DNA from 3 places in the Blautia sp. AM29-29 genome. Region 3 is predicted to be linked to each of the others. Evidence: predicted binding sites of a transcription regulator. Region 3 holds the regulator's gene; each other region holds the start of a gene.
What was found. Region 3 encodes Rex, which represses fermentation and respiration genes when NADH is low (regulators of the CRP and FNR family bind a similar motif). Its sites were predicted from a motif close to ATTGTTAANTANTTAACAAT; they were not measured.
Positions count from the first base shown of each region.

Region 1 (8,147 bases), on a different contig from region 3:
ACGGATACAGCATTTCGTCTGCAGAAGTCAGATCAGTCTCTTCTACTACACGCATATGCATTTTACGCATGGCGATCAGGCCGTGCAGCAGGTCCGGCTTTCCTTCCGGGTCTGGCTGATGAACGATACCTTTGTAGCCTTCACCTGTGGTACGCGGTTTGTTGGTATACACACGCGGGATGATGATCAGTTTGTCGGATACTTTGTCAGCAACCTTTGCCAGACGGTGATTGTACTCCAGAACAGCGTCTTCGTTGTCTGCGGAGCAAGGTCCTACGATAACAAGAAATTTATCGGAATCCCCGGTAAAGACTTTTGCGATTTCAGCGTCACGCTGTTTTTTGATTTCAGTTGCGCGGGCGCTTAAGGGATATTGTTCCCGGATCTCTGTTGGGGTGGGAAGTTTTCTTACAAATTCAAGGCTCATTTTCGTTCTCCTTTATCTTAGATGCACTTCTTTTCTAGCTGCGGACAGAGGAGCGTTCTTGTGTGCCCCGTCGCAAACTATCTATAAATTATAATACATAACGCGAAGATTGTCGATATTTTTTCGGCGAAAATTCTGTTTCTCTTAAAAAAGATAGAAAAAAGGTATCAATGAACAGCAAATCCGTTTGCAGATTCCCGATGCAGGAACAAAAGTGCCATTGTCATAATGGTAAGTTCACTTGCAAGAATACCATAGAGATAGCCACGGATGCCGAAAACCGGGACGAGAAAAAGAATTGCAAGAATACGAATTACATCTCCGGCAAGGTTCTGGAAAAAAACGAGAGAAGTTTTTCCAAGGCCGTTTAAAATGCTTCCAAGTGTCGTTTCCAGATAGAGAAAAGGACTTAAAAATGAAAGGATACGCAGAAAAACGCCGACTTCTTCGTTTTGAAAAAGGAAACGTCCAAGCCACGGACCGAAAAAGAAAAAGGCAAAAACAGCGAAAGTGCCAAGCAGCACACAGAAAGAAATTGTATAACGGATCGTGTCTGATATTTGCTCCGGCGTACCGTCGGCCTGCTGTTTTGCTACGCCGGGCAGAAGCATGACGGACACCGCGTGGGTGATGGCAGATGGAAAAAAGATCATCGGAAGTGCCATACCGGTGAGAATGCCATACTGCGAGAGCGCTGCTTTCCGGGAAAGACCGAAGGTGACCAGACAGCCGGGGAGCAGAGCACTTTCAATGCTGTGGAGGACATTCAGAAGAATACGGTTCAGCGTAAGCGGAAGATTCAAAACGGCAAGCTCTCGGAAGGTATCGTACCAGAGGGTCTTTTCTTTGAAAAAAACAGAAATCGGGCGGTGTTTCTGAGGGGACCTGCTGTGCGAGACGGACAGGCAGGCCATCAGAAAGAGACACGAAAAGAGTTCGCCGGCGGCAGTACCGAATGCAGCGACAGCGGCAGAGGGGAGGCTTGTGGAAAGACAGAAAAGCCAGGCAAGGTAGGAAGCGCCCATGCGCACGAACTGTTCCAAAAGCTGGCAAAAAGAAGGCAGTGCCGTCTGATTCTGGCCAAGATACCATGCCGAGAGACAGTTGTGGATCCCGGAGGGGAGAATGCCGAGTGATAAAATCCGGAGGAGCAGAATCGTCCGCGGCTCAAAAAGAAGCCGTGTTCCGATAAAATCCGCGCTGAAAAAGAGAAAGATGGAGGCGGAGAAGGAAAGTATCACTACAATGCCGCATCCGGCCGCCAGACAGATCTTTGCCCGTCTGGAATCCTTTTTGGCAAGGTACGATGCGACAAAGCGCGAGAGCACCGTCTGCATGCCGCCTGCGCCAAGGGAGAGCATCAGTGCGTAGAGTGGTGTGGCGAGCTGGTAGATACCAAAGGCTTCCGCACCGATCCGGCGCGACAGGAATATTCTATAGAGAAATCCAAGAATTCTGCAGATGATCCCGGACGCGGTCAGGATCAGTGTGCCAAGAAGAAGCGTGTTCTTTCTTGTGATTTTCAGCATGGGATAGACTCCTTTCACGGCATTGCGCAGATAGTCTAAAATATGCGAAAAAACTCCTTGACAGAACCCCGTGATAGGTGCTATTCTGAGTGAGAAATAAATCCGATTAAAACTGTCGGAATTGGAAAACGACAGCACAGGAAAAAGGAGAACCAGGAATGAAATTATCGACCAAAGGAAGATATGGTCTGCGTGCCATGATCGATCTGGCGAGTCACGAAGAAGAGGGTGCAGTGTCCATTGCCAGCATTTCAGAACGCCAGAATATCTCAGAGAGCTATCTGGAGCAGCTGGTGCGTCCGCTTCGAAAAGCCGGATTCATTGAGAGTGTGCGGGGGGCAGGCGGTGGATATGTACTTGCAAAACCGGCAGATTCCATTTCGGTAGGAGATGTTCTCCGTGTGCTGGAGGGCGGACTCGAGGCAGTCACGTGCTCGGTCAATGAAGGCCTGGGCGGCTGCGATGCGGCCGATTTCTGCGTCACGCGTTTTGTGTGGCAGAGGATCAATGAGGGAATTACGAACGCTGTGGATTCCATCAGCCTCGGAGAGCTGGTTCAGCAGAGCCGGCAATTAGAGAAAAACAGAAACAGCGATAGAAATGACAAGGAGTGAACAACAATGATTTATCTGGACAATGCGGCAACAACAAAAACAGCCCCGGAAGTTGTCGAGGCTATGCTTCCTTATTTCAGCGAATACTACGGAAATCCATCCAGTATTTATGCAATTGCAGGAAAAAGCAAAGAAGCCATCACCAAAGGAAGAGAGCAGATCGCAAACGTGCTCGGCGCAAAACCGGAGGAAATTTATTTCACAGCCGGCGGCAGCGAGTCCGATAACTGGGCGTTAAAAGCTACCTTTGAAGCATATAAAAATAAAGGAAACCACATCATCACCACAAAAATCGAGCATCATGCGATTCTTCATACCTGTGAGTATCTGGAAAAAGAGCGCGGTGCGAAAATCACCTATATCGGCGTCGATGAGAACGGCGTTGTCAATCTGGATGAACTCGAAGCAGCCATCACACCTGAGACCATTCTGATTTCCGTTATGGCGGCAAACAACGAAATCGGAACGATTCAGCCGATCAAGGAAATCGGAAGAATTGCAAAAGAACACAATATTTTATTTCACACAGATGCCGTACAGGCATTTGGCCAGATCCCGATCAATGTGGATGAGTGCAATATTGATATGCTCAGTTCCAGCGGTCATAAGATTAACGGACCGAAAGGAATCGGCTTCCTTTACATCCGAAAGGGTGTGAAAATCCGCTCCTTCGTACACGGCGGTGCGCAGGAAAGAAAACGCCGTGCCGGAACAGAAAATGTACCGGGCATCGTAGGATATGGAGTTGCGGCAGAGCGTGCGGCAAGAACTATGGCGGAGCGTACCGCAAAAGAAATCGAAGTACGTGATTATCTGATCAACCGTATTTTAACCGAGATTCCGAACTGCCGTCTGAACGGCGATCCGGTAAAACGTCTGCCGAACAACTGCAACATCAGCTTTGAATTCATCGAGGGAGAGTCCCTTCTGATCATGCTGGATATGAAAGGTATCTGCGCATCCAGCGGTTCTGCATGTACTTCCGGATCCCTGGATCCGTCCCATGTACTGCTGGCCATCGGACTGCCGCACGAGAAAGCACACGGTTCCTTACGTCTGACTTTAAGTGAGGAGATCACAAAAGAGGACGTTGATTTTGTTGTAGAGCAGATTAAAGCGATCGTAGACCGTCTGCGCAGCATGTCCCCGCTGTATGAGGATTACATCAAAAAACAGCAGGGTAAATAAGTTTAAAAAAATAAGACAGTCCATCCAGAAAGCCGGTACAGAAAAATTCAGGTAAAAGCTGTGCCGGAGGAGGACTGCTTTGAAATAGTTCAGGAGGAAGAATAACAATGTACAGTGAAAAAGTAATGGATCATTTCCAGCATCCGAGAAATGTAGGAGAAATTGAGAACGCAAGCGGTGTAGGTACCGTTGGAAATGCAAAATGCGGCGATATCATGAGAATGTATCTTGACATCGACGATAACGGCATCATTCAGGACTGCAAATTCAAAACCTTCGGCTGCGGCGCCGCAGTTGCAACCAGCAGTATGGCAACCGAGCTGGTAAAAGGAAAAACCATCCAGGAAGCTCTGGAAGTAACCAACAAAGCTGTTATGGAAGCACTCGACGGACTTCCGCCGGTCAAAGTTCACTGTTCTCTGCTTGCAGAAGAAGCAATTCACGCTGCACTCTGGGATTACGCAGAGAAACACCACATCAAGATCGAAGGTCTTGCAAAACCGAAGTCTGATATCAGCGAGGGCGAGGAAGAGGAAGAATACTAAGTATGGGAAAAAAGAAAGTAGTCGTTGGAATGTCCGGCGGCGTAGATTCCTCGGTGGCAGCGTATCTCCTGAAAAAAGCAGGATACGATGTCATCGGGGTGACCATGCAGATCTGGCAGGATGAGGCCGAGACAGTCCAGGAGGAAAACGGGGGCTGTTGCGGCCTCTCTGCTGTTGATGATGCAAGGCGCGTGGCACAGGTGCTGGACATTCCGTATTATGTCATGAACTTCAAAAAAGAGTTCCGTGAGAACGTCATGGACTATTTCACGAACGAATATCTCTGCGGCAGAACACCGAACCCGTGTATCGCCTGCAACCGCTATGTGAAATGGGAAGCGTTGCTTCAGCGCAGTCTTTCCATTGGAGCGGACTACATTGCGACCGGACATTATGCAAGAATCGAACAGCTTGCCAATGGACGGTATGCGATTGCAAATTCGGTAACAGCGGCAAAAGACCAGACGTATGCACTGTATAATCTGACCCAGGAGCAGCTTTCGCATACGCTGATGCCGGTCGGAGACTACACAAAAGATCAGATTCGTGAGATTGCAGCAAAAATCGGTCTTCCGGTAGCAAAAAAGAAGGATTCCCAGGAAATCTGCTTCGTGCCGGATCAGGATTACGCTTCCTTTATCCAGAACGAGACAGGAATCGTGGCACCGAAAGGCAATTTCGTGAATACAAAGGGTGAAATCCTCGGTACCCATGAGGGGATTACCCATTACACCGTAGGACAGCGCCGCGGACTCGGCCTTCCGATGGGACACCGCGTGTTCGTACTGGAAATCCGTCCGGAGACGAACGAGGTTGTGGTCGGCGAAAATGAAGAGGTTTTCGCAAAAGTAGTAAAAGCAAACAAAGTAAACTATATGGCAATTCCGCCGCTGGAACTTGGAGAAGAGCTCTCCTGCACCGCAAAAATCCGGTACGGGCACAAAGGCTCCCCGTGCGTGATCAAACGGACCGGGGAAGATGAGATTACCTGTACCTTCCCGGACGGCGTGCGTGCTCCGACACCGGGACAGGCTGTTGTCTTCTACGTGGACGGCTGTGTCGGCGGAGGCGGAACGATTACGGAGGCCGAAAGATGAAAATAGCGGACTGTCATATGCACAGTTTCTTTTCAAGTGACAGCGAAGCACCAACAGAAGAGATGGTAAAACGGGCAGTCGAGCTGGGACTTCCGGCAATCTGCCTGACGGATCACTACGATATGGATTACAGTACCGGCGAGTTCCAGCTCGATACACCGGCATATGCGGCAAAAATCCGGGAACTGCAGGAAAAATACCACGACAGAATTGATATCCGATTCGGCGTGGAACTGGGACTGCAGCTCCACTTAAAAGAACGGATGGAAGAGTATGTAAATGCGTGGCCGTTCGACTACGTGATCGGCTCCATGCATGTCATTGACGGAAAAGACCCCTATTATGAGGATGCTTTCCCGGACTGGACAGCAGAAGAGCTGTACCGGGCGTATTTTCGGGCTACAGCAGAAAATATCCGGTTCTTCCACAATTTCCAGACGCTTGGTCATCTGGATTATGTGGTACGCTACTGCAGAGAAAAGGGAAAAGATTACAGCTACCGCGCATTTACGGACGAGATCGATACCATTTTAAAAGAGCTGATTCAGTACGATATCGCGCTGGAAATCAACACCGGCGGCTACAAGGCAGGCCTTGGCGTGCCGAATCCGACGCCGGATGTCATCAGAAGATACCGGGAACTGGGCGGCGAAAAGATCACCTTCGGTGCCGATGCCCACAAACCGGAACATATAGCGTTTCATTTCGCGGACGCGGCAGCTATCGCGCAGGAAGCCGGATTCCGGTACTACGTGCGGTTTAAAGAGAAAAAGCCGGAATATCTGCCGATCCAATAGAAAACACGCAGGAAAAGCCGGAAAAAGCCCCAGAAAGGCTGGATTCCGGCTCTTTCTGCAATAGACGGATCTTTCGAAATTTTGCAGAAATACGGATTGGCATCCGGCTTCTTCACAAATTTTAGAAATAATTTCGTATTTTCTTGAAAATAGAACTTGAATTTTCCGACGAAATTAGGTATTATACAGATAAGGTTGATGTTTCTTTAACAAAGTACAGAGACTCAAAATTAAAATTCACTTTTTAGGAGGAATTGAAAATCATGGCAGTAAAAGTAGCAATCAATGGTTTTGGCCGTATCGGACGTCTTGCATTCAGACAGATGTTTGGAGCAGAAGGTTATGAAGTAGTAGCAATCAACGATTTAACATCCCCGAAGATGTTAGCTCATCTGTTAAAATATGACTCTTCTCAGGGAAAATATGCTCTGGCTGATACCGTAACATCCGATGAAGATTCCATCACAGTAGATGGCAAAAACATCAAAATCTATGCTTTCCCGGATGCTAACAACTGCCCATGGGGAGAGCTTGGCGTAGACGTAGTTCTGGAGTGCTCCGGATTCTACACCTCCAAAGCAAAAGCTCAGGCACACATCAATGCAGGCGCTCGTAAAGTAGTTATCTCCGCTCCGGCTGGTAACGACCTTCCGACCATCGTTTACAATGTAAACCATGAGACCCTGACAGCAGACGACAACATCATCTCCGCTGCATCCTGCACCACAAACTGCCTTGCACCTATGGCAAAAGCTCTGAACGAACTGGCTCCGATCAAATCCGGTATCATGGTTACTATCCATGCTTACACTGGAGATCAGATGACTCTGGACGGACCGCAGAGAAAAGGCGATCTGAGAAGATCCCGTGCAGCTGCAGTTAACATCGTTCCAAACAGCACCGGTGCTGCAAAAGCAATCGGCCTTGTTATTCCGGAACTGAACGGCAAACTGATCGGTTCTGCACAGCGTGTTCCAACCCCAACCGGTTCTACCACAATCCTTACAGCAGTTGTAGAAGGAACTGTAACTGTTGACGAGATCAACGCAAAAATGAAAGCATCTGCAACCGAGTCCTTCGGATACAACACAGATGAAATCGTATCCAGCGACATCGTTGGTATGAGATATGGTTCTCTGTTCGATGCAACTCAGACCATGGTTCTTCCGCTGGACAACGGAACAACAGAGGTACAGGTTGTTTCTTGGTATGATAACGAGAACTCCTACACAAGCCAGATGGTTCGTACCATCAAATACTTCAGCGAGTTAGCATAATTTAACAAACTGAACGGCAAAATTTCAGAGCCCAAAGGGTCCGGTCTGTTAAGGACCGGGCCCTTTTTGCGAATGCGGCGGAAAAATACGGCATAAAAACAGCCATTTTCCGTGTGCAAAAATTATAAACTGCATTTTTAAATAAGGACCGCGATGCCGCAAAAACAAAGAAACGGCGCGGCAGATGCAGTTGGATATATGGAGGGAAACGCCCATGTTAAACAAAAAAACCGTAGATGATATCAACGTAAAAGGAAAAAGAGTCCTTGTAAGATGCGACTTCAACGTTCCGCTGATCGATGGAAAAATCACAGATGAGAACCGTCTGGTAGCTGCTCTTCCGACGATCAAAAAACTGATCGCTGACGGCGGAAAAGTAATTCTCTGCTCTCATCTTGGAAAACCGAAAGGAGAACCAAAACCAGAGCTTTCTCTTGCACCGGTTGCAGTTCGCCTTTCCGAGCTTCTCGGACAGGAAGTTAAATTTGCAGCAGATCCTGAGGTTGTAGGACCGAACGCAAAAGCAGCTGTTGAGGCTATGAAAGACGGAGATGTAATCCTTCTGGAGAACACCCGTTATCGTGCAGAAGAGACCAAAAACGGTGAGGAGTTCAGCAAAGAACTGGCTTCCCTGTGCGACGTATTCGTAAATGATGCATTCGGAACCGCACAT
Region 1 is NZ_QUJD01000001.1:252,158-260,304, reverse strand. Features, by position in the region: gene DW769_RS01190 (3-deoxy-7-phosphoheptulonate synthase) at 1-427, opposite strand, end outside; gene DW769_RS01185 (oligosaccharide flippase family protein) at 595-1,956, opposite strand; gene DW769_RS01180 (RrF2 family transcriptional regulator) at 2,115-2,570, shown strand; gene nifS (cysteine desulfurase NifS) at 2,577-3,758, shown strand; gene nifU (Fe-S cluster assembly scaffold protein NifU) at 3,866-4,303, shown strand; gene mnmA (tRNA 2-thiouridine(34) synthase MnmA) at 4,306-5,400, shown strand; gene DW769_RS01160 (histidinol-phosphatase HisJ family protein) at 5,397-6,197, shown strand; gene gap (type I glyceraldehyde-3-phosphate dehydrogenase) at 6,461-7,474, shown strand; gene DW769_RS16710 (phosphoglycerate kinase) at 7,689-8,147, shown strand, end outside.
Region 1: a site for Rex is predicted at 6,392-6,411, ahead of gap (type I glyceraldehyde-3-phosphate dehydrogenase). Genes of this name have one in related genera too.

Region 2 (8,147 bases), on a different contig from region 3:
GTTTTCAGGAGATATTATGGAAAAAGAAAAGAAAGTAAAAGATGTTGACTTCGCGGACAGCGCGGTTCCGGCTTCCGCCCGGAAAAATGTAGTAACTATGTTTATGATCATGCTTGGCTTCACTTTCTTCTCAGCAAGCATGTGGGTCGGCCAGCAGCTCGCTGACGGCCTCGATTTCTGGGGCTTTTTGGGATCACTGATCCTCGGTGGAATCATCCTTGGTATTTATACCGGTCTGCTCGGCTACGTTGGCGCAAAAACCGGTCTGTCACTTGATCTTTTGTCCCAGAGAGCCTTTGGCGAAAAAGGTTCCTATCTGCCGTCAGCCATGACCAGCTTTACGCAGATCGGATGGTTTGGTGTCGGCCTTGCCATGTTTGCAATTCCGGTTTCCAAGGAGCTGCTCGGCGGAAGCACTGCGGCACAGTGGGGACTTGTTATTCTTGCCGGCGTCTGCATGACCGCCTCTGCCTATTTTGGTATTGAATCTCTGACCATCGTCAGCTATATCGCTGTACCAAGTGTTGCCATTCTCGGAACGATCGCCATGGTCATGGCCGTAATGAGAGGCGACGGAACGATCATCGATCAGTTTGCCAAATCCAGCGGATCTCTGACTATCATCGGCGGTGCCGGTCTTGTCATCGGCTCCTTCGTTTCCGGCGGAACCGCAACCCCGAACTTCGCACGTTTTGCAAAGGACGGAAAAGCGGGTGCCATCACCACGGTTGTGGCCTTCTTCATCGGAAACTCCCTGATGTTCTTCTTCGGTGCCGTTTCCTCGATCTTTGTCGGCGGAAACGATATCTTCGAGGTTATGGTCCGCCTGAACCTGTTCTACCTGGCTGTTCTCGTTCTCGGTCTTAATATCTGGACTACAAACGACAACGCTCTGTATACCGCAGGTCTTGGTCTTGCCAACATCTTCCATCAGAGGAAAAAACCGATGGTTCTCCTTTCCGGTATCATCGGAACGGTTGCCTCCGTATGGCTGTACTACAACTTCTGCGGCTGGCTCAACATTCTGAATTGTACCCTGCCGCCGGTCGGCATGATTCTGGTGCTCGCCTACTTCATGAACAAAAAGGACTTTGAAACCGATCAGCCGAATCTTAAAACCGTAGACTGGTTTGCGGTTGCCGGTGTCATTCTCGGTGCCATTGTTGCGAACCTCTTACACTGGGGCATCGCTTCCATCAACGGCATGGTTGTTGCCGCTGTATGCTACTGTGTCGGACAGGCCGTAAACAAAAGAAAATAGGCAAAATCGTCCTGAATATGTTCCTGTATCTTATCTCCGGAACATGTTCAGGGCTTTTTATTTTTTCGGATTCGCGTTATAATATATGCATAACTCTGCATAGTTACAATTTTCGAAACGAAAGGAAACTGCCCGGATGATCCATTCCACCGTATCTGCTCCCAAAGGAGAAAAAACAAAATACCGTCTTGCCGAATCCATGAAGGAGTGCATGAAAACAACGCCCATCGAAGAGATCACCGTACGCCAGATCTGTGAAATCTGCGGTGTTACCCGCCAGACCTTCTATCGTAATTTTCTCGACAAATACGATCTGATTAACTGGTACTTTGATAAATTACTGACAAAATCCTTCGAACATATGGGGCGCGGAACGACCGTTTTTGACAGTCTGGAAAAGAAATTTACCTATATTCAGAAAGAAAAAGCTTTTTTCGCCGCTGCCTTCCGCTACGACAAACAGAATTCTCTGCGTGAACACGATTTCGATCTGATTCTCGCGTTCTACGAAAATCTGATTCACGAAAAAAGCGGCAGTCCGGTTTCACCGGAAATACATTTTCTTCTCGAAATGTACTGTCAGGGTTCCATCACCATGACCGTAAAATGGGTGCTTACCGGCATGGATCTGACACCTTCCGAGTTTGCCGCTCTTCTCGTCCGGGCAATGCCGGAGGACTTAAAAAAACTGTTCCGGAATCTGCAGCTGCTCTCTTAGAATTTCCCGCAAACAGCTCTTGTTATTTTTCACAAATTTTGTTCTGTTGTTTTTGTCACAATGGCGATTTTTTTTAAAGTGTTACACTTCGCTTCTTCTGTCACTTTCTTTTTCCCTTCCGGATTTGTTAATATAATAACAAGTTCAGTAAAACCATTTATTCATTTTAGAAGGGAGTTTTTCAAACATGGCAAATCGTATTAATTTAAATGCAACCTCTTATCACGGAGCAGGCGCTATTGCCGAGATCGCAAATGAAGCAAAGGCACACGGCTTCAAAAAAGCATTCGTATGCTCTGACCCGGATCTGATTAAATTCAACGTTACTTCCAAAGTAACCGATATTCTGACCGCAAACGGACTCGACTATGAGCTTTACAGCGATATCAAGCCAAACCCGACCATCGAAAACGTAAAACACGGCGTAGAAGCTTTCAAGGCATCCGGCGCTGACTATCTGATCGCCATTGGCGGCGGTTCTTCTATGGATACCTCTAAAGCCATCGGTATCATCATCGCAAACCCGGAGTTTGAGGATGTCAGAAGCCTTGAGGGCACCGCACCGACCAAAAATCCGTGTGTACCGATCATCGCCGTTCCGACTACAGCCGGTACTGCTGCAGAGGTTACCATCAACTACGTTATCACCGACGTAGAGAGAAAACGTAAATTCGTATGCGTTGACCCGCACGATATGCCGATCATCGCAGTTGTTGACCCGGATATGATGTCCTCCATGCCGAAAGGCCTGACCGCTTCCACCGGTATGGACGCTCTGACTCACGCAATCGAAGGCTACACCACAAAAGCTGCATGGGAAATGACTGACATGTTCCATCTCAAAGCCATCGAACTCATCTCCAAATCTCTGCGCGGTGCTGTCGCAAACACCAAAGAGGGACGCGAAGGAATGGCTCTTGGCCAGTACATCGCAGGTATGGGCTTCTCCAACGTAGGTCTTGGAATCGCTCACTCCATGGCACACACCCTTGGTGCTGTTTATGATACCCCACACGGTGTTGCATGTGCCATGATGCTTCCGATCGTTATGGAATACAACCAGGAGTGCACCGGTGAGAAATACCGTGAAATCGCACGTGCCATGGGCGTTGCAGGTGTAGACGAAATGTCTCAGGAAGAGTACAGAAAAGCAGCGATTGATGCTGTTAAGAAGCTGTCCACAGACGTTGGAATCCCATCTGTTCTCGAGGCAGTCAAAGAAGAAGATCTGCAGTTCCTTGCAGATTCCGCACACGCAGATGCCTGCGCACCGGGCAACCCGAAGGATGCAAGCGTAGAAGATCTGAAGGATCTGTTCCGCAAAATCATGGCGTAACGAACACAATTCGTTTCCCACATGCGAAGCGGATATTCGCAATCCGCTTCGCTACTTGCTCATAACCAAATAACTGCTCCGCAGTTTATCAGAAGGAGCTTGCACTCCTCCTGATACAAGCAAGTCCCCACCCACTGCTTATTGCTTTTCGCAATGGAAGCAGGGGACTTACTTGATTCGGTTAAATCACCCCGGAAAACAGAAATTTTTATCCTGTTTTCCGGGGTGATTTCTCTTTTTATTCTACTGTATTTCCGTCTGCATCCACAGTCACAGTATTGACCGTTGCATTATCGAGAACCATATTGATCATGCGCTCCATCATGATATTGCGCACTACCGTATCTTCCCCGTAATAGTCATTGGCTGCTTTCAGGAAATCTTCCTGCGACATATTGGCATTGGCTGCCTCGTCGTTTAAGATCTGCTGGTAATCCTGGTCATCTGTTGTCCAGCCTTCTGCCTCTTTTACGGCATCCAGAAGGAGGGCACTTTTTGCCATCGTTCCTGCATACGTTGCTTTCTCCTGATTGTAGGTCGCTCTGTCCGCATACTGCTCCAGATAGTCGTCCAGGGAAATGCCGTAATTCTGAAGATAAGCGGTATACCGTTTATCGTAATCTTCTTCGCCAAGGGTGATATAGGATTTCGAAATTTTGTGAAACGTACAGCCGTCTGCCACCTGCTGCATCGCGTCATTCTGCAGATTATTTTCCGCTGTCGTCTCATTTGCAGCCTCCAGCTCTGCGCGTTTTCCGGCACGGTATTCCTCCACAGTACTGTAATCTGTATTCTCTGCTACCCATGCATCGTCGAGTTCCCATCCGTCAATGTTTTCTGCCGGGCGGGTAAACGCATTTACCGTAACGGTAAACACAACATCTTTTCCTGCCAGATCGGTACTCTGATAGCTGTCAGGGAATTTCAGGTTCAGATCCTTTGTCTCCCCTGTTTTCATTCCAATGACACCATCCTCAAATCCATCGATGAAGGTACCGGATCCGATCACCAGATTGTAGGAATCACTGCTTCCGCCGTCAAACTCCTTGCCATCAACTTTGCCAACATAGGCAATATCGGCGGTGTCGCCTTTTTGTACGGTGGCGTCCGGATCGTCCATGGTGACAGCTGTCTCTGCCATAATTGCCGTCTGTACGTCATCATCCGTTACCTGCTCTACTTTCTTTTCCAGTGTCAGCTTTTTGTAATCTCCAAGCGTTACACACTCTGCCGGATCAACTTCCTCATCGACAACCGGAATCCCGTCTACATCACTCGGGGAAGCGTATTCCTCAGAAGCTGTGCTGTCGGACGATGTGCTGCCTGCGCTCGACGCATCGGATGCTGAGGAAGCGCTTGTGCTGCTTGCGCTTGATACGGAACTGCTGCTTGTTGTATTGTTTTTTCCACATCCGCTCACACTGGCTGCTCCCAGTGTCATGAGCAGAAGCATGACTGCTGCTTTTCTTTTCATTCTTGAATTTTCCTCCATACTACGCCGTTCCCGGCGCGTTGTAAATCTCATTTTACCATACTTGTCTGGTAAAAAAAAGGCTGGGGCTCCGATTTTAGAAATTCTTATGATTTTCGACCGTAAAATCGCCTGGATTGCGCTAAAATGTGTTTGCGTTTTGCCGAAATCAATGTTAGAATGTTCATAGACTGGCATTGTATGTTCCGATGCCCACATTATTTTTTGCAGAGGAGGAATAGAGGGATGAAACCCTGGATTATCGTATTAATCGTATTAGCTGTCATCGCTGTCATCCTTGGTCTGCTGTATTACTTCGGTAAAAAAGCACAGACAAAACAGGCCGCACAGCAGGAACAAATGGAGGCCATGAAACAGACTGTCTCCATGTTGATCATAGATAAGAAAAAGCTTCGCATGAAAGATTCCGGACTTCCACAGATGGTCATCGACCAGACACCGAAAATGATGCGTCGTGCAAAACTGCCGATCGTCAAAGCAAAAGTCGGTCCGAGAATCATGACCCTGATCTGCGACGCTGCTATCTTCGATCAGATCCCGGTGAAAAAAGAAGTCAAGGCTACCGTAAGCGGTATCTACATCACCGGAGTTCGCGGCATCCGCGGTTCGTTAGAGCAGCCGGCAAAGAAAAACGGCTTCTGGCAGAGAATGCTCCGCAAGGCACGCGGCGAGGAGAAATAAAATTTCATCTGAAAATGCAGATACCCGAGTTGAATGATTTTCATTCTTCCCGGGTATTTTTTATAAATTCAGTTTTCCGCCTTCCCGCGGTCTTACTTCGATATCGATTACGCAGTCCCCCACGTAGCTGTCGTTGATGTCGAGCGCGTATTCTGCCTTCAGTAAAATCTGATCCGGCGTCTCTTTCATTCTGACCTTCGTCGCCGCAACTCCCATGTTGATCATGCCATATGGCGTGTGATAAAACGAAATGTTCTTTTTATCCTCCTCAAAAATCATATGGACATCAATGAGGCCGCGCTTGCGCACCTCGAGGGCGTTTTCCGTAAATTTGATCATGTTGTGCGTCATCATGTCAAAGCCTTCGGTTGCCTCGTCGTAGATCAGAAAGTGATGGCCATTTTTCTTGTAGTACGAACCCGTCGTCATAACCTCCACCGGTTCTTGTTCGCCGGATTCCTCATCCATCAGATACTGCAGTCCGCGGATGCTGATGAGTACGTCTTTTTCCATCCTTTTCTGATGTTCCTCTCTCTTTTCTGTATGTCGTTTTTAATAGTTTTCAATCTGTACCTGTTTCGTATCGCTGATCTGCTCCGGCAGAACGGAATGTGCGAAGGCATTGAACCGCTCCACGCCGTCGCTTGCGAAGAACTGGTATTTCTGACGGCCCAGCTCATCGTTTCCAGGATTCTCCAGATCCAGCTCCCGCAGCAGTCTGCACAGTGCCTGTGAGGTTTCGTATGCCGGGTTGACGAGTGTTACTTTTTCTCCGACTACTTTCCGCAGCAGAGAACGCAGCAGCGGATAGTGGGTGCATCCCATAATCAGCGTGTCGATGTCTTTATCCAGAATCTCTGCCAGATAGCGGCGCGCCACTTCCTCGGTGATCGGATCTTTTGTCCAGCCCTCTTCCACGAGCGGCACGAACAGCGGACACGGTTTTCCGTAAACGGTGATCGCCGGATCTGCCTCGGTAATGAGCTGCTGGTAGAGGCCGCTCTGAATAGTGCTCTCGGTTGCGATGACGCCGACGCGCTTGTTCTGCGTCGTCTCGACGGCCATCTGTGCGCCCGGTTTTACCACGCCGATGATCGGGAGATCAATCTCTTTTTCGATCGTATCGAGTGCCAGCGCACTTGCGGTGTTGCAGGCGATGACGATTGCCTTGACCTGCTGGGTTTCCAGAAAGTGTACGATCTGGCGGGAATAACGGATGACGGTGTTTTTCGATTTGGAACCGTACGGCACACGCGCGGTATCTCCAAAATATACGATTCGTTCATCGGGCAGGTTTCGCATAATCTCACGCACTACGGTCAGTCCGCCGACACCGGAATCAAAGACGCCGATCGGCGCCTGTCTGTCTGCTTTCATACTTTCCTCCATTTTTCATCCGGCATTACTTTTTTGTCATGCCGAATGGGGTTCATTTCTATATTTAATATATCTGAATTTTTACATTTCTTTTTTCATTTCACGACCCTGGTTAAAATAGGTCACTGATACATTATTTTAACCCGAATGGAGGAATATTGCAATCATTTCTCTTGAAAGTCTTTCGAAAAATCCGCTTAACGCCAGAAAAACCGGAACGAAATCCGGTCACTTTTCAGGATTTCGCGGTAGGCGGCGTCACTCAACAGATTCTGCAGCGGAATCCGGCTTTTTTCGACTTTTTCTGCACTTTCGCCGTCCTCGTTTACGGGGCGCAGGGCATCCGAAAAGCAGATGGACGGGTACAGCATGCACCACCAGTTGTGCCCTTTGGCTCTGCCGATGTTGATCTGAAGAGCGTCGTACGTTCCGGCGGGGAGAATATAATTGCCCGTTTCTTTTTCCTCAAAACTGGCTTTTCCGTACGTTACGGTGATATCGTCAGTACTGCCTCCTGCGCGCAGCGTCTGAAGGGCGGCGGCACGGATGGAGGGCTCGTTTTCACGCAGGATTTCTTCGGTTTCTGCTTTTGTTTCGGCTCCGTGCAGGATCGTCTGCAGTTCTTCGGCAACGGCATCGCGTACCTGAAGCTTGATCTGCTGGTCGGAGGCGCAGTCGCTGTTGGCTCTTACGTGAAAGCGCACGATCTTTGCAGCGACTTCCTGCTGCAGACGGGACTCGCGGAGAAGATTGGCGGTTCCGGAAAGGATCAGCGCCGCAATGCAGACGGGGAGCCAGCGGCGGCAGAAAATTTGAAATGCCGCCTGGAATTGACTTCTATGCTGGTTCCCAAATGTATTTCGGGGCTGCGCCTGCCTGTCCCTGGATTTCTTCTGTGTCTGATTTTGATTCCGTTTCCGGCTCTGTACTTTTTTCTCATTCATATGCTGCCTCCTGTTTTTTCCAGTTTTGCCGGATTTCAAAACTTTTATACACAGACACTCACTACCCGCTCCGATATTCCATACACTTTAAACCTTTTACGGCGCTTTCGGAATCCACGAAATGCTCCTTTCGTTTTCCCACGCATAGCGCAAGTCCGCCAGTGTCACCGCCTCTTTTCTTTTCACCCGGTTGTCATAAATTCCGCACAGGTACTCACCGACGGACTCCACCTGTTTTCCGTTCTGCTCCATAATATCTTCTGGTTTTTCTGCGTGAAACAGATAGGCACTGTGCCCAAGCGCACGGTCCTGTTCCAGGTACTTCAACAGTTCTTCCA
Region 2 is NZ_QUJD01000008.1:132,273-140,419, reverse strand. Features, by position in the region: gene codB (cytosine permease) at 17-1,261, shown strand; gene DW769_RS07735 (TetR/AcrR family transcriptional regulator C-terminal domain-containing protein) at 1,398-1,979, shown strand; gene fucO (lactaldehyde reductase) at 2,167-3,315, shown strand; gene tig (trigger factor) at 3,554-4,789, opposite strand; gene DW769_RS07720 (hypothetical protein) at 5,033-5,488, shown strand; gene DW769_RS07715 (DUF1934 domain-containing protein) at 5,549-6,001, opposite strand; gene murI (glutamate racemase) at 6,041-6,865, opposite strand; gene spoIIR (stage II sporulation protein R) at 7,063-7,809, opposite strand; gene DW769_RS07700 (GerAB/ArcD/ProY family transporter) at 7,906-8,147, opposite strand, start outside.
Region 2: a site for Rex is predicted at 2,103-2,122, ahead of fucO (lactaldehyde reductase). Genes of this name have one in related genera too.

Region 3 (8,147 bases):
AAGTGAAAAAGAAGGGAATGAGGGAACAAATGAAACGAATTGATTTCGAACATGGAACCGTAACCGGAAACATCTTCGGGGCAGCGCTCCCGATGCTGGTTGCTCAGATTTTGAGTCTGCTGTACAATATTGTAGACCGCGTCTACATCGCGCGGATCCCGGAGGTAGGAACGGCGGCACTCGGTGCAGTCGGTCTGTGCTTTCCGCTGATCGTTATCATCACAGCATTCAGCAACTTGTTTGGAAGCGGCGGCGCTCCGCTGTTTTCGATTGAGAGTGGAAAGAATGATCAAAAAAAGGCGGAACGTATTATGAATACGTCGTATTCCATGGTATGTGTCTGTGCTGTCATACTGATGGTGATCGGCTTTTTGTTTGCTCGTCCACTGCTGTCGCTGTTCGGTGCATCGGCAGATGCGATGGTATACGCGTATCCTTATATGATGATTTATCTGATCGGAACTTTGCCGTCGATGGTGGCAACCGGCATGAACCCGTTCATCAACGCGCAGGGCTATTCGACCGTTGGCATGCTTTCCGTCACGATCGGAGCGGTCGCAAACCTGCTGCTTGACCCGCTGTTTATCTTTGTATTTGGTTTTGGTGTGCAGGGGGCTGCGATTGCAACTGTGATTTCCCAGACACTTTCCGCCGTGTTCGTTCTGTATTTCCTGACCCGGAAATCGGAACTGAAAGTGCGCTTTGTGCGGAAAGATGAAATTTCTGAGTGTGCAGGCTATGCGAAAAATATTGTCAGTCTCGGTACCGCCGGATTTATCATGCAGCTGACCAACAGCCTTGTCACGATCTGCTGCAACAATGTACTTTCTGTGACCGGCGGTGATATTTACATCTCTGTTATGACGATCGTATCGAGCGTGCGTCAGCTCGTCGAGACACCGATCTATGCAATGAATGAGGGAACTTCTCCAATTTTGAGCTATAATTACGGTGCACGCCGTCCGGCCCGCGTGCGCAAGGCGATGTGTGTCATGAGTGCGATGATCCTCGGCTATACCGCAGTGATGTGGAGCGTGATTGTTCTGGCGCCGCATGCGCTGATCGGTATTTTCAGTTCGGATGCGGTACTGACCGCAGATGCGGTTCCGGCTCTGAAGCAGTACTTTGCAGCATTCATTTTCATGGATCTGCAGTACATTGGACAGACCGTATTCAAATCTCTGAATAAAAAGAAACAGGCGATCTTTTTCTCACTGCTCCGAAAAGTCTTCATTGTTGTACCGCTCACCTATCTGATGCCGTACGTACTCCACATGGGAACGGACGGTGTATTCCTTGCCGAACCGGTATCAAACGTAATCGGCGGAAGTCTCTGCTTTATCACCATGCTGATTCTGGTTCTGCCGGAATTGAAGCGAATGGAGCAGCAGAAGTAATGTTTTTGAAAAGTTTCTGAAAAAAGGACAGGAAGATCTTTACCGAAACGGTTTTGGCAGATATCTTCCTGTTTTTTATTGCCATACATACAATATGATGCCTCGGACAATCTGATGCGCATTGGAGTCCCGGCGCTCCGCATTCTGGCAGTGGCCTATCTGCTTTCGATTCCAGGCCTGATCTATCAGGCGGCGTTGCAGGGACTTTCCCTTGGAAAAGAAAGTATGTACATATCCATGACACGCCAGGCGATTCTGCCGCTGGTGTTTGCATTTCTTCTCAAAGGATTTGGAAACCTGAATCTGATATGGGGCGCCTTTGTCCTGGCTGAGCTCTGCGGCATCCCGCTTGCAGCAGCTCTCTGGAAACGGAAAGGGGAAAAGCAGATTCAGTTTTAAGTATAGAAAAGAAAAACAAAAAGGCTGTTCTTTGCGAAAGGCAGCCTTTTTTGCATACCATAAGATAAGAATACACAGGGGCTTATGGATGAAAGAGCAGGAAAATCTGACAGGAAAAGGAATTACAGCCGCCGTGCTGGATACAGGGATTTTTCCCCATATGGATTTTGACGGCCGGATTGTAGCCTTCCGGGATCTTGTGTACGGGCGGGAGACGCCTTACGATGACAATGGACACGGAACGCATGTCTGTGGTATCCTTGGCGGAAGTGGAAGAGCGTCCGGCGGAAAATACCAGGGTGCGGCACCGGGATGCCGGTTTGTCGTAGTGAAGATTCTGGACCGAAGGGGAAATGGAAGAAAGCAGGATATCCTCGCGGCGATTGACTGGGTGTGCAAAGAGCGAATAAGACTTAATATCCGCATTTTAAATATTTCAGTGGGAACAACAGAGCAGGAAAAAACGGTGGATGATCTGCTAGTACAGGCGGTGGAGCGCGCCTGGGATGACGGGATCACTGTTGTGACAGCGGCCGGAAATCTGGGGCCCGCTCCGGGCAGTATTACGGCGCCGGGGAACAGCAGAAAAGTGATCACCGTGGGAGCGGGCGATCTGCTGGAGCCAAGAAGAGGAATCTCCGGATGCGGCCCGACACGGGACTGCGTCTGCAAACCGGATCTTGTCGCGCCTGGAAAACGTCTCATTTCCTGCGCGCCTGGAAGAAGCAGGAAGGAATATGTGGTGAAGAGCGGCACCTCGATGGCGGCACCGCGGGTGTCCGGAGCCGTGGCTTTGGCACTTGAACGGGTTCCGGATCTTACAAATGTCCAGGCGAAAATGCTGCTTTGCGAATCGGCGAGAGACCTTGGCCTTCCGCGCAACCGTCAGGGGCATGGGATGCTTCAAACAGACCGTTTTCTGTCTCTTCTGTGAGACACTGTGCGGCAGCATAAAAAAAGAAAAATGAAGGAAAACACCTCTCATCCTGCAAAAATTGTGTGAATTTATGGGAAAATGCCAAAAAATCAGGCGAATTTTGACTTGACAAGCTATAGGATACTTTATACAATAAACGGGAATAGAAAAAGGAGGCCTACTATGGAAAAAATTCAGATGACCACTCCTCTGGTAGAGATGGATGGAGATGAGATGACCAGAATTCTCTGGAAAATGATCAAAGATGAGCTGCTTCTCCCGTTTATTGACCTGAAAACGGAATATTACGATCTGGGACTGGAACACAGAAACGAGACGAACGATCAGGTAACCGTAGATTCCGCAAACGCTACCAAGAAATACGGTGTAGCAGTCAAATGTGCCACCATTACGCCGAATGCAGCGCGTATGACCGAGTACAATCTGAAAGAAATGTGGAAGAGCCCGAACGGAACGATCCGTGCCATGCTCGACGGAACCGTTTTCCGTACCCCGATTGTCGTAAAAGGCATCGAGCCGTGCGTGCGCAACTGGAAAAAACCGATCACGATTGCCCGTCATGCATACGGAGATGTCTATAAAAATGCAGAAATGCGCATTCCGGGACCGGGAAAAGCAGAGCTGGTTTATACGGCTGAGGACGGCACCGAGACAAGAGAGCTGATCCACAACTTCACCGGCGCCGGTGTCATTCAGGGCATGCACAATCTGGATAACTCCATAGAAAGCTTTGCGAGAAGCTGTTTCGAGTACGCACTGTCCACGAAACAGGATCTGTGGTTTGCAAGCAAGGATACGATTTCCAAGAAGTATGATCACCGCTTCAAGGATATCTTCCAGGAGATCTTCGATGCAGAGTACAAAGAGAAATTTGCAGAAGCAGGCATTACCTACTTCTACACTCTGATCGACGACGCCGTTGCCCGCATCATGAAAGCAGAGGGCGGCTTTATCTGGGCCTGCAAGAACTACGACGGCGATGTCATGAGCGACATGGTATCCTCCGCCTTCGGTTCCCTTGCGATGATGACTTCTGTTCTCGTATCCCCGCACGGATATTACGAGTACGAGGCTGCGCACGGAACCGTACAGCGCCACTATTACCGTCACTTAAAAGGTGAGGAGACATCCACCAACTCCGTGGCCACCATTTTTGCATGGACCGGCGCACTCAGAAAACGCGGGGAAATGGATGGAAACGCAGAACTTTCCGCATTTGCAGACCGTCTGGAAAAAGCAACGATCGCAACGATCGAGAGCGGAAAAATGACAAAAGACCTTGCGCTGATCACCACCATGGAAAATCCGACCGTATTAAACAGCCGTGATTTCATCCTGGCCATCCGCGAGGAGCTGGAGAAATAATTAAACGAAGCAAAAAAGAAAGCCGATCCGGCATTCCCGCAAAAAGGGATGCGCCGGACTGGCTTTTTCTGTTTTGAATTTTCCGGGGAAAACCAGGCCTATTCGGCAAGCTCTTCCCATTTTTCATACAGCTCTTCGAGTTCCGCGGCAATCTCTGCTTTCTCTTTGCTTAATTTCACACACTCTGCCACATTCGTTGCGACTTCCGGTTTCGACATTTCCTCATCAATTTCCGAATCGCGTGTCTCAAGCTCTTCAATTCGTTTCTCCGTCTTTTTCAGCTCGTTTTCTTTCTTGCGGAGACGTGCCTGTTCTTCTTTCTGCGCTTTCCAGTCCAGCTTTGTGGAGGAGGCTTCGGAAGGAGCCGCTGTTTCTTCCGGAGCGGCGGCATCGGCAGCAGGAGCATAGATGCGGGTCAGCTCTTCTTTTTTCTCCAGATAGTAATCGTAATTTCCGATATAGTTGACGAGTGTTTGTCCCGTCAGCTCCAGAATCCGGGTTGCAGTCTGATTGATAAAGTAACGGTCGTGGGAAACGTACAGTACCGTTCCAGTGTAATCCTTCAGCGCGTTTTCCAGAATCTCCTTTGATACGATATCGAGGTGGTTGGTCGGCTCGTCGAGGATCAGGAAGTTGGCGTTCGAGAGCATCAGCTTGGCAAGAGAAATTCGTCCGCGCTCACCGCCGCTCAAGGTATGAATCGGTTGGAAGACATCGTCGTTTGTAAACAGGAAGGCGGCCAGCACATTTCGGATTTCGGTGTTTGTCAGATACGGATACGCGTCGGAAATCTCCTGGAAAATGGTCTTTTCCATGTGGAGCACCTGATGCTCCTGATCGTAGTAACCGATCTGTACACGGCTTCCAAGTGTAAAAGAGCCGGCATCCGGGCGGATGACTTCGTTTAAGATCTTTAAGATCGTCGTTTTTCCCGTTCCGTTGTTTCCGATGATTGCGACGCGCTCCCCGCGCTTGATTTCGAAATTCAGATCCTGGAAAAGCGTCTGTCCCGGGAAGGCTTTGGAGAGGTGCTCGACGGTCAGCACATCGTTTCCGCTTGTGATGCGCGGTTCCAGACGGATCCGCATATCGGAGCGTACTTCGGTCGGCTTTTCCAGCACATCCATTTTGTCCAGCATTTTTTCACGGCTCTCGGCGCGTTTGATGGATTTCTCGCGGTTGAAAGATTTCAGCTTTGCAATGACTTCTTCCTGATGGTGGATTTCCTGCTGCTGGTTGACCCAGGCATGGTAAGCGGCTTCACGGAGCATTGCTTTTTTCTGACTGTAGGCGGTATAGTTTCCCTCAAAAGTTGTTACTTTTTTATTGTCCACTTCAACGACTTTTGTGACAACGCGGTCGAGAAAGTAACGGTCATGGGAGACGATCAGGACGGCTCCGCTGTAATTTAAAAGATACGTTTCGAGCCAGGAGATCGAGTCCATATCGAGGTGGTTGGTCGGCTCGTCGAGCAGAATGATGTCCGGTTTGGTGAGCAGCAGTTTACCAAGTGCCACGCGGGTCTTCTGACCGCCGGAGAGGGAGTCCACCTGTTTTTCAAAATCGCTCTCGGCAAAGCCAAGACCTTTTAAGACACCGACGACCTCACTACGGTACGCGTATCCGTTTTCCAGCTCAAACGTGTGGGAGAGGCGGGTGTAGGTGGAAAGAAGTTCATCCAGCTCTGCACCGGATTTTGTCTTCATATCACTTTCCATCTGACGGAGGCGTTCCTCCATATCGATCAGATTCTGTTTCGCGGTCAGCACTTCCTGGTAAATGGAAAGGTGCCCGGTCAGATCCTGATGCTGGGCGAGATAGCCCATCGTCTTTCCTTTGGAGAGGATGACCTCTCCCTCATCGGCCCTCATTTCGCCGATGATGATTTTTAACAGCGTCGATTTTCCGGCGCCGTTGATGCCGACCAGTGCGGCTTTTTCGCGTTCTTCTATATGAAAAGATGCATTTTTGATAATTTCCGTTGTCCCGAATGCTTTCGAGATATTCTGACATGCAAGAATCATGTGGTTCCTCCAGATAACATATTTCTGTATTTTGACATAATACACCATCCTTATTATAGAGAGTAATACACAAAATTTCAAGAAATCTTTGACAATTTTCTATCAACCATATATAATATGAATATATGCAGGTGTAAATAAGGAGGAATTTATCTTGGAAGAAAAAGGAATTTCGCGGGCAGTTATCAAAAGACTTCCTAGATATTATCGTTACCTGGGCGAATTGCTGGAGGACGGAGTAGAACGGATCTCTTCCGGTGAGCTGAGCGAGCGGATGAAAGTGACAGCTTCCCAGATTCGCCAGGATTTAAATAATTTCGGCGGCTTCGGCCAGCAGGGGTATGGTTATAACGTGCGGTATCTGTACAGCGAGATTGGAAAAATCTTAGGTCTGGACAGAGTCCACAATATGATTTTTGTCGGAGCCGGAAATCTGGGACAGGCGCTTGCCAATTATGCGGCCTTTGAAAGAAGCGGATTCAAAACGGTCGGTATTTTTGACGTCAACCCGGTATTAAAAGGAATCTCCGTGCGCGGAATTGAAATCCGCATGGCGGACGAGCTTCCGGAATTTATCAAGGAACACCATGTAGAGATTGCGGCTTTGACACTGCCAAAAGCAAAAGCGGTAGAGATGGCAGAGATTCTCGTGGACAACGGTGTAAAAGCAATCTGGAATTTTGCACATACCGATCTAAACTTAAAACTTCCGAAAGATGTGATCGTCGAGAACGTCCATCTTTCCGAAAGTCTGATGCGTCTCTCCTACAATCTGACCAGATATGAGGCGGAGCATCCAAAGAACAATTAAGAAACCAAAACAAAAGCAGGAGAGTCTTCGGGAAACCGGAGACTTTTTCTGTTCATTTTCCGGATAAGGCAGGAAAAGGAGGAAAAGCGATGAAACGGATTCTTACAGCAGCACAGATGAAGCAGGCAGACCGCAATGCGATCGAAACCATGGGGGTACCGTCCCTGGTACTGATGGAGCGCGCAGCGCTGTCCTGCGTGGAGGAGCTTCAAAATGGAACATGGGATACAGGAAAAGTCCTTGCTGTGTGCGGTCCCGGAAATAATGGAGGGGACGGTGCGGCAATTGCACGGATTTTAAAGACGAAAGGGGTGGATGCGGAACTGTTCTGTCTTGGAAATCCGGAAAAATACAGTGAAGGCATGAGAGCACAGAAGAAAATTGCGGAAAATTATGGGGTCCGTGAGGTTAAGAATCCGGATTTCCGGGAATATACTGTTATCATAGATGCCATCTTTGGAATTGGCGTATCCCGTCCGCTGGCAGGGGAGTACCGGAGGGCAGTGGAAGCAATCTGCGCAAGCGGTGTTCCTGTTCTTGCCGTGGACATCCCTTCGGGGATCCACACGGATACCGGAGAGGTCCTTGATGCGGCGGTGAAAGCCAGAGCCACGGTGACATTTGCCTGTGCAAAGCCAGGGCTTCTCTTTGATCCCGGAAAACGATATGCCGGAGAGGTCCTGGTCCGTGATATCGGAATCGGCTTTGATGCAGGAGAAGAGGAGACGCCCTGGTACGGTTCAGTGGAAAAAGAAGATCTGGACCGGTTTCTTACCCGCACGCCGATGGGAAATAAGGGAACCTTCGGAAAGGTGCTGGTACTTGCCGGTTCCGGTGCCATGTGCGGAGCCGCTGTTTTGTGTGCCAGGGCAGTCCTTGCATCCGGTGCCGGCATGGTAAAGGTTGTGACAGAGGAAAGAAACCGTACGCCGCTTTTCTGTGCCCTGCCGGAAGCAATGGCGGATTTCTGGAAGGAGGATGAGCCGCTTCCGGAAGAAGCCCTGCTGCAGGATCTCGCCTGGGCGGACGCTGTTGTTGCGGGACCGGGACTTTCCAAAAGCCGGACGGCAAAAGAACTGCTCGTTTTTACGGTGCAGCACACAGAAGTTCCTCTTGTTCTGGATGCAGATGCGCTGAACCTGATTGCAGAAGATGCAGAGATTCTTTCGGGCTGCCGGGCAGAAAAAATTTTAACGCCTCATGTAGGAGAGCTT
Region 3 is NZ_QUJD01000007.1:11,308-19,454, forward strand. Features, by position in the region: gene DW769_RS06390 (MATE family efflux transporter) at 30-1,397, shown strand; gene DW769_RS06395 (hypothetical protein) at 1,512-1,796, shown strand; gene DW769_RS06400 (S8 family peptidase) at 1,885-2,730, shown strand; gene DW769_RS06405 (NADP-dependent isocitrate dehydrogenase) at 2,896-4,098, shown strand; gene DW769_RS06410 (ABC-F family ATP-binding cassette domain-containing protein) at 4,197-6,122, opposite strand; gene DW769_RS06415 (redox-sensing transcriptional repressor Rex) at 6,277-6,933, shown strand; gene DW769_RS06420 (NAD(P)H-hydrate dehydratase) at 7,023-8,147, shown strand, end outside.